DNA from 4 places in the Streptomyces sp. NPDC021019 genome. Region 2 is predicted to be linked to each of the others. Evidence: riboswitches for the same ligand, from Rfam matches in the RefSeq annotation. Region 2 holds a riboswitch; each other region holds the start of a gene.
The links. A riboswitch is a leader RNA that binds a small molecule or an ion and turns the genes downstream of it on or off. The one in region 2 is predicted to bind cyclic di-AMP.

Region 1 (3,154 bases), on a different contig from region 2:
CTGACCGGCTGGACGGCTACAGCGGCAGGAGGTCGGGCCGCTTCGCCTCGACGTGGTCGCCCGAGGACTCTCCGCGCAGCCGTCGGCCGATCCAGGGCACGAGGTATTCGCGGGCCCACTGGATGTTGTCGCGCCGTGCGTCGAAGGGGCTGCGCTGGGCCTGCGGCGGCCAGGGCTGGTCGGGGTCGGCGGGCACGTCGTGGCCGAGGACCTGGGCGGCGCGCAGCGCCACGCGGGTGTGGCCCTCGGGCGACAGGTGCAGCCGGTCGTTGTCCCACGCGCGCCGGTCCTGCACGGAACGCAGCGACCACAGGTCGAGCACGGGGCAGTGGTAGCGGTCGGCGATGGCCCGCAGGTGGACGTTGTACGTGGCGATCTTTCCGCGCATGTGGCGCAGCACCGGAACGCCCCGGGTGTCGAAGCCGGTGGTGACCATGACCGTGCCGACGGCGTTGCTCAGGTCGGCGACCGCGCGCTCGAAGCGCTCGGCGAGGTCGTCGGGGTCGGTGCCGGGCCGGATGATGTCGTTGCCGCCCGCGCAGAAGCTGACCAGGTCGGGGGCCAGTTCCTTGGCGCGCGGGATCTGCTCCTCGACGATCTGGTCGAGGAGACGTCCTCGTACGGCGAGATTGGCGTAGCGGAAGTTCCCGTGCGGGGAGCCCTCGGGGCCGGTCGCCCCGTCGGGGGCCGGGAGCCGGTCGGCGAGGAGCACCGCGAAGCGGTCCGCCCAGCCGAGATAGGTCCCGTCGGGGCCGGGGTCGCCGACGCCCTCGGTGAAACTGTCGCCAATCGCCGCGTACGACCCGATGGTGTGCTGCTGATTGTTTCTCGAATCGTCTGCCACAAGCACATATCCTGCATCGTGCGATGTGACCTACGCGACCGTAATACGGGGTTGACGGGTGGTGAGATAGACCACCCGGTCAGTTTTTGGTAAAGCCGGAATAAGCGGAGGGGCGGTGCGCCGCCGCGCACCGCCCCTCGACCACTTCTCGCCGCGTCCGGTCGGACGGATACGTCAGACGGAGACGCCGTGCTGACGCAGGTACGCGATCGGGTCGATGTCCGAGCCGTAGCTCGGGCCGGTGCGGACCTCGAAGTGCAGGTGCGGGCCGGTGGAGTTGCCGGTGGAGCCGGAGAGGCCGATCTGCTGTCCGCCGGTGACGGTCTGACCGACGGAGACGTTGAGCGAGGACTGGTGGGCGTACTGGGAGTACATGCCGTCCTCGTGCTGGATGACGACCTCGTTGCCGTAGGAGCCGCTGTTGCCGGCCGAGACCACGGTGCCCGGGCCGATGGCGAGTACGGGGGTGCCGGAGGAGGCCTGGAAGTCCGAGCCGGTGTGGTAGCCGCTGGACCAGCTGGCGCCGGAAGCCCGGTACTGGGTGGTGACGTTGGCGCTGGCCAGCGGGGCGGACCAGCCGGAGCCGGTGGCCTCGGAGGAGCCGGTCCGCGACGGGCTGCCGGAGCCCTCGGAGTCGTCGGCGGAGACGCTGTCCGCCTTCGGGGCCTCCTTCGGCGCGGCCTTCGGCGCCGGTGCGGCCTTCTTCGGGGCGGCCTCGGGAGCCGCGGACTTCTCGGCCGGGGCGGAGCCCTTGGCGCCGAGGGTCAGCTTCATGCCCGGGTGGATCAGGCTGGGGTTCTCGCCGACGGTGGAGCGGTTGTCCTGGTACAGCTTCTCCCACCCGCCCTTGAGCCGGTGCTCGGCCGCGATCTTCGCCAGGTAGTCGCCGGAGACGACGGCGTACGTCTTCGTGGCGGCCTTCGACGCGGCGGGGGCGGTGGCCGGGGCGGTGTGCGCGGCGGCGACCGAGGCGGCGGCGGGCTTCGCCGCCGGAGCGGCCCGGTCCGCCGCGTTCGCGACGGTGGCGCCGATGAGCGGGAGGGCGAGTGCGGCGCCGCCGGTCCCGGCGACGAGGACGCCGCGGGAGATCGGGCCGGACTTCGGACGACGGTGCTTACCCTTTGCGGGCATGGGAAGTTCCTCTCCGGCGCCTGCGAGGTGAGCTGTCGGGTTCGGGCTGGAGATGCCCGGTCGCATTGCGGCGACTTCACCCCGAGCCGGTCCGGATCGCTCCGGACCGGCGGCTTACCTGGTTCCCCCGCTCCTGCCACGCGTGAGTGGGTGGGTGCGAATTCCGGGCGGCGGCAGGATTAGGCGGTCCGTCCGGATTGCGGCGACCGTAAACGAGCGAGGACGAGCAGAACAAGCCATCGGTTGCTCACCGGAATCATCGATTCAATTTCTCCCCGGACTTCCCGTCACACTCCGTGGATGACGGATCTTGGATTTCCGTACGGGCAACGGGAATACTCCGGGGCGAGCTCACCACGGTCCGTCACGAATATGATCCCGCTCACCTCCGAAATCCCATCTCCCCCATTAGCGGGGCATGTTCTGCGAAATGCACCAATACGGACATGCGCTCGGCTTCGCCGCTGACGCCGGGTCAGGTCGGCGGCCCCGGTACTCCGCACCGGGGTGCGACCGTGATGATTTTCCGTCGAATCGATGTCGTATCGTCACGGGAGCGCCCTCGCCGGCGAGCCGCGCCGACGCCAGAGATCCCAGGAGCCACCGTGACGCAACAGGTGCCGCAGGTCCCGCCGACAGAGACCGCGCTGACCGGAGTCCGCAACTTCCGCGACGTGGGCGGGCTCCCCACCGCGGACGGCCGGCGCACCGCCTTCGGGCGGCTCTACCGGAGCGGCCACCTGGCGCACGCCACGGCCGAGGACGCGGTCTTCCTCGGCGGGCTCGGGCTGCACACGATCTTCGACTTCCGCCACTCCGCCGACCACCGGCTCGACGGATACGACATCGAGCTGGCCGGTGTCCGCAATGTCAGCATTCCGCTCTCGGACCCGGCCGACGGCGCGGAGTTCTGGCGGCTGGTGAGCGACGGGAACATCGAGCAGCTGCGCTCCGTCCTCGCGCACGGCAAGGGCGTCGACCGCATGATCCGGATGTACCGCGCGACGATTCTGGACCGCACCGCCGAGCACAGCCGGGTGCTGCACTCCCTGGCCGAGGACAGCGTCCCCGCCCTGATGCACTGCGCGGCGGGCAAGGACCGGGCCGGTCTCTCGATCGCGGTCGCCCTGCTGGCGGTCGGCGTGGAGCCGGAGGCGATCGAGGCGGACTACCTCAAGT
Region 2 (3,154 bases):
CATGTACCTGGAGCACGCCGACCCCGACCGGCCCCTGTCGCTCTACATCAACTCCCCCGGCGGCACGTTCCAGGCGATGGCGGCGGTCTACGACACCATGCGGTTCCTGACCTGCGAGGTGGAGACCTTCTGTCTGGGGCAGGCGGGCTCATACGCGGCGGCCCTGCTGGCGGCCGGGGCGAAGGGGCGCCGACATGCACTGCCCGGCGCGCGGGTAGTCATTCAGCAGCCCGCGATGGAGGAACCGATGCGGGGCCAGCCGTCCGACCTGGAGATCCACGCGCGCGAACTGGTGCGCACCCGCGAGATGTTCGCGGCCATGCTGGTCCGGGACACGGGCCGGACCGCGGAGCAGGTCACCGCCGACATCGAGCGCGACACCATCCTCGACGCCAGGGCCGCCCTCGCCAACGGGCTGGTCGACCACGTCATGGAGAACCGCTGACTCTCCCGGCCGCCGCACGACGCGAGGTGAGACGCCGATGGAGCCAACCGACTTCCCGCCCCTGCCCGCACTGACCCGGGCCGAGGGCGAGTTCGTCGACTGCTATCTGGCCGTGCTCGACCAGGTGGGCCGGATCAACCCGGCCCGTGGCAGCGACACCTACAGCGCGCTGCGGGCCGCCCAGGCCCTGGCCTCCCGGGCGGCCACGCTGCGCGACGCCCTGGCCCTGATGCACGAGCGCGGCGAGTCGCGGATCCACGCCGCCACCCTGGCGCGGGCCCTGCGCGTCCTGGACGGGGAGCGCCGGGCGGGCCGGGTCGCGATGCCGCCGCCCGTGAACTGACCTGCCCCGCGCGGGGGAGCGCGTCACGGGAGCGGGCCGGTCGGCCCCGCGCACGACACGCCCGGCCCCGGGACCGATTCGTCTCGCTCGTTCGGCGTAGACGATCACCCGCCCGAGCGACGGCTCAACTTGCGTTCGGTGCGCGGTCCGTACTCGAAATGCGCCCTTTCGTCGCTGGTACGAGGGTGTCCGCCCGGCTCGTGGGCGAGCCTGAATCCGACCTGTCCACCCGAATGGATCAGTGGTGAGGAGACTCACAAACCGCTGTTTCAGCTCGGAAATCCGGCACCGGGTGAGTCAAGATCCCTGGGACGACAAGCCCCCGCCACCGCGGCGGGGCGGTCCGGGCGGACGCCGAGTCCTGCCGCCGCCCGGATGACTGGTCGACAGGAGTGGATCGGCAGGAGTGGAGGACCCGAGCACAACGGGCCGCCCGGGAGACCGGGAAGCCCTCGGGGTGAAGCCGCGACAGCGGCCGGGCAACTTCGCCAGCCCGAACCCGACAGGTCATCCTTCACAGGCGGCTGACGAAGGGTTGCGCATGTCTGCGCAGGTTCATGTCCCGTCTCTGTTCGCCCGGGTCGGTACGGCCTCGGTACTCACCCTGGCCGTGACGTCCTCGATGCTGGCGCCCGGTCTGGTGAGCGATGCCGAGGCCGCCACCCACGCGACGAAGGCCCTGAAGGTCGCCGCGTCGAAGAAGGGGGCCCCCTACAAGTACGGAGCGGCCGGTCCCAGCCGCTTCGACTGTTCGGGGCTGACGGTCTATTCGTTCAAGAAGGCCGGCAAGAAGCTTCCCCGCACGGCACAGCAGCAGTACAACAAGACCCGCCACATCGGGAAGTCGCAGCGCAAACGCGGCGACCTCGTCTTCTTCCATTCGGGGCGCAGCGTCTACCACGTGGGCATCTACGCCGGGGCCGGGAAGATCTGGCACTCCCCCAAATCGGGGGACGTGGTGAGACTGGCCAAGATCTGGTCCAAGAGCGTCTGGTACGGACGGGTCCGCTGACCCACCGGCCGGACGCTCTTTCCGTGCGGACGGCCCGGCCCGCCCTGGGCTGTCCGCCGTCCGCGACGGCCACCGCGCCCTCAGCGCAGCAGGGGGCCGGTGACCAGGGCGAGTCCCAGACCGGTGAGCGCCACACCGCTGCCGCCCTCGATGGCGCGGGCGGTACGCGGGCGGCGCAGCCACCGGCCCAGCCGGTCCACGAGCAGGACGACGGCCGGGAACCAGATCAGCGCCAGCACGACCACCAGGGCCGCGAGCAGCAGGGTCCTGGGCAGCGGCGGCTGACCGTGGGGCACGAACTGGGGCAGCAGGCTGAGGAAGAGGACCGGGGCCTTCGGGTTGAGCGCGTTGGTCAGGAACCCCTGGCGCAGCGCGCGTCCGAACTCCCCGGTCGCGGGCCGCCCCGGCTCGTCCTCCCGCGTGGCGGCGGGTGAGCCGGAGCTGTCCCGAGAGGGCCGGCGGCGGATCGCGTACAGCGCGCTGATCCCGAGGTAGAGCACGTACGCACCACCGAGCAACTGGACGGTACGGAAGAGCACCGGCATGGTCACCAGCACCGCGGCGAGTCCGGCGACCGCGAGCGCGGTGTGCACCAGCAGTCCTCCGGCGACGCCGAACGCGGTGGCCAGGCCCGCGGTGCGCGAGGCCAGGGCGTTGCGTACGACGACGGTGAAGTCGGCGCCGGGCAGCGCGACCATGCCGGCGGCGACCCCGGTGAAGGCGATCAGTTGTGCGTCCATGGGTCCACCTTGGACCGGCGGAGCCTTTAGCGTGTACTTGCAATCTTCTGGGTCTGCCTAAAGGAACGCTTTGATGTACGACCCGACACGGCTCGCGGCGCTCGTGGCGGTCGCGGAGGCCGGATCGATCACCCGGGCCGCCGCCCGCCTCGGCTACACCGCGCCCGCGCTCTCCCAGCAGCTGGCCAAACTGGAGCGGGAGGCCGGGGCGGCACTGCTGGTGCGCCACCACCGCGGGGCGCGGCTGACCGCGGCGGGCGAGCTGCTGGCGCAGCGGGCCCGGCGGGTCCTGGACGAGCTGGACCAGGCTCGGCACGAGCTGGCTCAGCTGGCCGGGCTCTCGGGCGGCAGGCTGCGGGTGGGGACGTTCACGACGGCCGGGATCCATCTGCTGCCGCCGGTCCTGAGCGCGTTCCGGCGGGCCCATCCGGAGGTCGAGCTGGCCGTCGCCGAATACGAACCGCCGGGCGGCATCGCCGCGGTGGTCGCCGGCGAGGTGGACCTCGCCCTGACCCACGCCTACGAACCGGCGGCGACCGATCCCCCGTCGGCGGGCGTTCTCGTCGAACCGCTGCTGGTCGAGGAGCTGGTGCTGGTCGCCTCGGTGGGCCACC
Region 3 (3,154 bases), on a different contig from region 2:
AGGCCGGACCTCCGCCCGCCTTCCCTCTATTCGGCCGATGCGGAGCAGCCGCTCGGCGCGGCTGCGGGAAGCCCGGGCGGGGCGCGGTACCGTCCGCAGCCGTGGGTGGACCGGGCAGGAGTGCACAGGTGGGGATGGCCGACGAACGGCGCAGTGCCACGGCGGGGAGTTTCGACGCCGTGGGCCGGGTGGTGTTCGGGTCCCGGGAGGGCCAGCTGACGTCCGACGGGCGGCGCACCGGGCGGTTCGTCCGGCTGCTTCCGGCCCTGCTGATCCTCGGCGGGCTGGTGCTCGACTCGCTGACTCCGCCCAACTTCACCGCGGTCCCCCTGTTCGTCGCGGCCCCGCTGATCGCCGCGCCGTTCTTCTCGAAGACCCGGACCGTCCGTACGGGGATCGCCGCGGTCCTCTCCGTCATCGCGATGCGGCTCTCCGACGGGACGACCACCCAGGTGGTCCCGATCATCGAGCTGATCACCGTGCTCACGGCCTCGGTGCTGGCCCTCGTCATCAACGGCGTCGTGCGGCGCGGCAACGAGCAGCTGGCCTCGGCCCGGGTCATCGCGGAGACCGCCATGCGGGCCGTGCTGCCGACCCCGGCCGAGCGGATCGGCGGACTCCAGGTGGCCGCGCGGTACGAGGCGGCCCAGGCGGACGAGTTCGTGGGCGGCGACCTGTTCGCCGTCGCGGACACCCCGTACGGCGTGCGTGTGGTCGTCGGCGACGTACGCGGCAAGGGGCTGGACGCCGTCGAGGCGGTGGCGGTGATCATCGGGGCGTTCCGGGAGGCGGCCGAGCAGGAGCGTTCGCTGGAGGGTGTCGCGCAGCGGCTGGAGCGGGCGCTGGCCCGGGAGGGGACGCGGCGGTACGGGCTGGACGCCATGGAGGGGTTCGTCACCGCCGTGCTGGCCGAGATCCCGCCCGGTTCGGCTTCGTTGCGCCTCGTCAACCGCGGTCACCCCGAGCCGATCCTGCTGCATGCCGACGGCGCCCTGGAGGTGCTGGCGCCCTCGGTGCCCGCCATGCCGCTGGGGATGGACCTGGGGGTGTGGCCGGACCGCTCCGACGAGTGGGCGATGCCCGCCGGGGCGACGCTCCTCGCCTTCACGGACGGCCTGTCCGAGGCCCGGGACCCGAACGGGGTCTTCTACGATCCGGCGGCCCGGCTGCGCGGCCGGATCTTCCCCGGTCCGGAGGAGCTGCTGTCGGCGCTGACGGACGACGTACGACTGCACACCGGTGGGCGGACCACGGACGACATGGCGCTCATCGCGGTCGGGCGGCCGGCGGAGGGGCAGCCCGTGCCCCGGACGACGGTGAAGATCGTGGGCCGGGGCGATGACGCCGGGCGATGACACGGTGCGTAGTCGAAGGGCGCCGCTCCGCATAACATTTGACACACCGTCAGAAAAAGTGATGTGGCTGAGTCGCGGTCAAGTCGCCCGATTGCGCCCGGTTGCCACCCGTACATCCCTGCCGTGCTCGTTAATGATCAACAGGAACAGCTTGGAATAGGGCCTGTCCGTCTATTAACGTTCGATAACGCAGCGCGGTCGTCACAGCCGTCGTCAGAGACGGCGCCGCGCGCGAGCGCCGAATCCCGCAAGGGAACCGGGGAACCACCTACATGGGGTGAATCGGACGCCTGCGTCTCGTGAGAGACGGAGGGGCCCGTAGGAGACCTTCCTGCTCCGAACCCGTCAGCTAACCCGGTAGGCGAGAAGGAAGGAAAGGAGTGCGCCCACGTGGCGTCCAACAAGCCTGCCCCTGAGGCCCCGTCACCCTTCCGTGCCGACATCTTCGGTGGCGAGGAGCGCACCTGGGAGGAGTGGAACCCCACCGCGGAGTCCATCCGTCCCGTGCGCGGCAAGCACCGCGTGGCCAAGCAGCGTGGTCTGGCCCGTAGCTCCACCGTCCTCGGAGTCGGTGTCATAGCGGCCGTCGGTGCGGGCGGTATGGCCACCGCGCAGGACAAGGCGCCGGTCTCCATCTCTCTTCCCGATTCCATCGTGGACAACCTCCCCGACGCCAAGTCCCTTCCCGGCGTCGGGTCTTTGATGTCCGACGAGGCGGAGCCCGCCCCGGTCGCCGCGTCCGCGCCGCTCACCACCGCCGGCCTCACCACCGCCGAGGCCGAGCAGGGCACCGACGCGGGCGAGGCGCTGCGCGCCCGCATCCTCCAGCAGGCCGAGCAGCAGCAGGCCAGCGCCGACGCCGAGGCCAGGGCCGCCGCCGAGAAGGCAGCGGCCGAGAGCGCCGCCGCCGAGGCCAAGAAGCAGCAGGACGAGGCCGAGGCCGCGGCCGCCGCGAAGAAGAAGGCGGCCAAGGAAGCGGCGGAGAAGAAGAAGGAGGCCGAGCGGCTGGCCAAGCTCGCCGCCAGCTTCTCCCTCCCCACCTTCTCGTACACGATCACCTCGACCTACGGTCAGTCCGGCGCGCTCTGGTCCTCGGGCCAGCACACAGGTCTCGACTTCGCCGGGTCGGCCGGTGCGCCGCTCAAGGCCGTGCACAGCGGCACGATCACGTCGGCCGGCTACTCCGGTTCGTACGGCTACCGCACGGTCCTCGAACTCGAGGACGGCACGGAGATCTGGTACGCCCACCAGTCCTCGATCGAGGTCTCCGTCGGTCAGAAGGTCACCACCGGCCAGACCATCGGCCGCATGGGCGACAGCGGCAACGTCACCGGCGTCCACCTCCACCTGGAGGTCCGCACCGCGGGCGGTTCCGCGATGGACCCGATGGCCTGGCTCAACAGCAAGGGCCTGAACGTCTGACCTCCCGGCCCCGCGGCTGACGTCCTTCGTCGCCGCCCCGCAACCCCGGCAGCCCTGACGCACACCCCCCGACGTCAGGGCTGCCGGTCTGTCCGGGGACGGTACGGTCCGGCGGGCGGCGGAATACCGTCGCCGCCCCGGCCCGTTGAACCTCCACATGACTTCTCCGCGCACCCTCGGCAGCTCCGACCTCCAGGTCTTCCCCCTCGCCCTCGGCGGCAACGTCTTCGGCTGGACGGCGGACGAGGACCAGTCCTTCGCCGTCCTGGACGCGTACGTCGCGGCCGGCGGCAACTTCATCGACACCGCCGACGCGTACTCCGCCTGGGTCGAGGGCAACGAGGGCGGTGAGTCGGAGACCGTCATCGGCAAGTGGC
Region 4 (3,154 bases), on a different contig from region 2:
GATGACGCCGGAGCCGTCCTCGTCCTCGTCGGGGATCTGGTCGGAGTCGGCGACGAGCGCGACCTTCTCCAGGAACTCCGCGAGCGTGCCCGCGCCCTCCTCGTCGGCGCGCTCCTGCTCGAATTCGAGGGCGACGGCGGCGAGCTCCTGGAGGTTCTCGATGCGGGTCTCGTCCTGCGGGTCGGTGGAGGCCTGGAGCTCGGCGAGGTAGCCCGTGCGCTCCAGGACGGCTTCCAGGACGACGGCGGGTCCGGCGCCGGACTCGACGATCGTGCGCAGCTCCTCCATCAGCGTGTTGAAGCGCTTGACGGCGTTGGACGAGCGGGCGGCCATGCCGTACGCCTCGTCGACACGGCGCAGTGCCTGCGGGAAGGAGATCTTCTCGCGCATCGACAGGGCGTCGATCATCGCTTCGGCGCGGTCGCCGATGCCGCGCTTGGGAACATTGAGGATGCGGCGCAGCGGGACGGTGTCCTCGGGGTTGGCGAGGACCCGGAGGTAGGCCAGGACGTCCCGGACCTCCTTGCGCTCGTAGAAGCGCACACCGCCGACGACCTTGTAGGGCAGGCCCACGCGGATGAAGATCTCTTCGAAGACACGGGACTGGGCGTTGGTCCGGTAGAAGACGGCGACGTCGCCCGCCTTCGCGTCGCCCGCGTCGGTGAGCCGGTCGATCTCGTCGGCGACGAACTGCGCCTCGTCGTGCTCGGTGTCGGCGACGTAGCCGGTGATGCGGGCGCCGCTGCCGGCGTTGGTCCAGAGGTTCTTGGGGCGGCGGCTCTCGTTGCGCTCGATGACGGCGTTGGCGGCGGAGAGGATCGTCTGCGTGGAGCGGTAGTTCTGCTCCAGGAGGATCGTCGTCGCGCTCGGGTAGTCCTCCTCGAACTGGAGGATGTTGCGGATGGTCGCGCCCCGGAAGGCGTAGATCGACTGGTCCGCGTCGCCCACCACGCACAGCTCGGCGGGTGCGTCGGCCTCCCCGGCCGGGCCAACCAGCTCGCGTACCAGCGTGTACTGGGCGTGGTTGGTGTCCTGGTACTCGTCGACGAGGACGTGGCGGAAGCGGCGGCGGTAGTGCTCGGCGACGTCCGGGAAGGCCTGGAGGAGGTGGACCGTCGTCATGATGATGTCGTCGAAGTCCAGAGCGTTGGCCTCGCGCAGGCGGGCCTGGTAGAGCGCGTACGCCTGGGCCAGGGTCTTCTCGAACCCGTCCATGGCCTGCCCGGCGAAGGTCTCCTCGTCGATGAGCTCGTTCTTGAGGTTGGAGACCTTGGCGGTGAAGGACTTCGGCGGAAACTGCTTCGGGTCCAGGTCGAGGTCGCGGCAGACCAGGGCCATCAGGCGCTTGGAGTCGGCGGCGTCGTAGATCGAGAACGACGAGGTGAAGCCGAGCTTCTTCGACTCGCGGCGCAGGATGCGGACGCACGCGCTGTGGAAGGTCATGACCCACATGGCGTTGGCGCGGGGGCCGACGAGCTGCTCGACGCGCTCCTTCATCTCGCCCGCGGCCTTGTTGGTGAAGGTGATCGCGAGGATCTGGCCGGGGTGCGTCCCGCGCTCGGCCAGCAGGTGGGCGATGCGGTGGGTGAGGACGCGGGTCTTGCCGGAGCCGGCTCCGGCGACGATGAGCAGCGGGGACCCGGCGTGCACGACGGCGGCGCGCTGCTCGGTGTTCAACCCGTCGAGCAGGGCGGCGGAGTCGATCACCGGGCGCGCGTGACCGTCACGGTAGTACCCGTCCCGGGGCGGCGGGGGCGCGTCGTAGACGCCCCCGAAGAGACCCTCCGGCACCGCTTCGGGCGCGTGGTCCTCGGGGGGCGGCGGGGGGCCGTCCTCCGCGGGCTGGAGGCCGGTCAGGAAACTGTCGTCAAAGAGGCTGCTCATCGCCTCCCGAGTCTAGGCGGCCGGACTGACAACCTTCCGCCGAAGGCGAGAAGGGGCCGCTCACACCACACCGCCACCCGTACGCACGGGGACCGGACGGCGACGTTCCGTGAAGGAGTGCCCGGTCGGAGGGGGTGCCGGACGCCCGATCCGGAAAGGTCACGAAAATGTATCGGGCATATCGCTCATCGTCCTTCCCAGCGGCGGTGCCGGTTGGCTAGCGTGCTCGATCAGGTGATCCGTACCTCCCTGAGGCGAACCACGCCTGACGGACACCTCTGCCGAATCCGTCCTGCCGCGCCGGTGGTTCGGAACCGGGGACCCACACGCAGCACCGGGGTGAATCGGTCCGTGCCCTCGCGTCCGGACCGTAGGACAGCCTTCCGTTCCGTCCGAACCCGACAGCTAACCCGGTAGGCGGTCCACGGAAGGAGATGCCGGTCTTGGCATCGCATCGCAAGCCGCGCACGAAGGTGCGCACCACCACCCCCGCCGTCGGGCTGACGACGGCCGCGCTCGCCTCCGTGACGCTGCTCTCCACGCAGAGCGCCACGGCCGCACCGGCGGAGCCGAAGCCCGCCATCGAGGAAGTGCGGAAGAAGGTCGACGCCCTGTACCGACAGGCGGGCACCGCGACCCAGGAGTACAACCGGGCCAAGGCCGCCTCCGCGTCCCAGCAGACGAAGGTCGACACGCTGCTCTCCGACGTGGCGAAGCGTGCCGAGAAGATCAACGAGGCGCGCCGGGCGCTGGGCTCCTACGCCGCGGCCCAGTACCGCAACGGGGGCATCGCGCCCGCGGCGACGTTCTTCCTGGCGGACAACCCGCAGGGGTACTTCGACCAGAGCCGGCTGATGGACCGGGCGACGGAACGGCAGCAGAAGGCCGTCGACGAGGTCCGTACGCAGCAGGCCTCGGCGGCGAAGAAGCGCGCGGAGGCGGTGAAGAGCCTGGAGACCCTCACCGAGACGCAGGCCACGCTCGCCTCCAGCAAGAAGGACGTGCAGACCAAGCTCACCGAGGCCCGGGGCCTGCTGTCGAGGCTGACCGCCGAGGAGAAGGCGCGGCTTGCGGAGCTGGAGCGCGAGAAGGAGGCCGAGGCGAAGGAGAAGGCGGCGAAGCTGGCCGCCCGGCAGGCCGCCGAGGCGAAGGAGAAGGCCGAGGCCGAGGAGAAGGCCCGCGAAGAGGCGGCGAAGGAGTCCGGCGGCGGTTCGGGTACGGGATCCGGTTCCGGTCCGGGAACGGATCCGGGCTCCGGCTCCGGCTCCGG

Region 1: linked by a shared signal. The riboswitch ahead of ACH4RG_RS18910 (peptidoglycan DD-metalloendopeptidase family protein) and the one ahead of ACH4RG_RS31940 (C40 family peptidase) in region 2 are both predicted to bind cyclic di-AMP.
Region 3: linked by a shared signal. The riboswitch ahead of ACH4RG_RS35750 (M23 family metallopeptidase) and the one ahead of ACH4RG_RS31940 (C40 family peptidase) in region 2 are both predicted to bind cyclic di-AMP.
Region 4: linked by a shared signal. The riboswitch ahead of ACH4RG_RS06195 (NlpC/P60 family protein) and the one ahead of ACH4RG_RS31940 (C40 family peptidase) in region 2 are both predicted to bind cyclic di-AMP.

Annotation. Positions count from the first base shown of each region.
Region 1 covers NZ_JBIRQR010000003.1:326,750-329,903, reverse strand. The annotation lists gene ACH4RG_RS18920 (STM4011 family radical SAM protein) at 1-4, shown strand, start outside; gene ACH4RG_RS18915 (SGNH/GDSL hydrolase family protein) at 17-844, opposite strand; gene ACH4RG_RS18910 (peptidoglycan DD-metalloendopeptidase family protein) at 1,019-1,975, opposite strand; cyclic di-AMP (ydaO/yuaA leader) riboswitch at 1,978-2,138, opposite strand; gene ACH4RG_RS18905 (tyrosine-protein phosphatase) at 2,581-3,154, shown strand, end outside.
Region 2 covers NZ_JBIRQR010000008.1:201,313-204,466, forward strand. The annotation lists gene ACH4RG_RS31930 (ATP-dependent Clp protease proteolytic subunit) at 1-445, shown strand, start outside; gene ACH4RG_RS31935 (hypothetical protein) at 483-788, shown strand; cyclic di-AMP (ydaO/yuaA leader) riboswitch at 1,141-1,326, shown strand; gene ACH4RG_RS31940 (C40 family peptidase) at 1,330-1,800, shown strand; gene ACH4RG_RS31945 (LysE family translocator) at 1,881-2,540, opposite strand; gene ACH4RG_RS31950 (LysR family transcriptional regulator) at 2,614-3,154, shown strand, end outside.
Region 3 covers NZ_JBIRQR010000012.1:82,862-86,015, forward strand. The annotation lists gene ACH4RG_RS35745 (PP2C family protein-serine/threonine phosphatase) at 135-1,355, shown strand; cyclic di-AMP (ydaO/yuaA leader) riboswitch at 1,582-1,734, shown strand; gene ACH4RG_RS35750 (M23 family metallopeptidase) at 1,746-2,777, shown strand; gene ACH4RG_RS35755 (aldo/keto reductase) at 2,935-3,154, shown strand, end outside.
Region 4 covers NZ_JBIRQR010000001.1:1,314,706-1,317,859, reverse strand. The annotation lists gene pcrA (DNA helicase PcrA) at 1-1,884, opposite strand, end outside; cyclic di-AMP (ydaO/yuaA leader) riboswitch at 2,154-2,320, shown strand; gene ACH4RG_RS06195 (NlpC/P60 family protein) at 2,319-3,154, shown strand, end outside.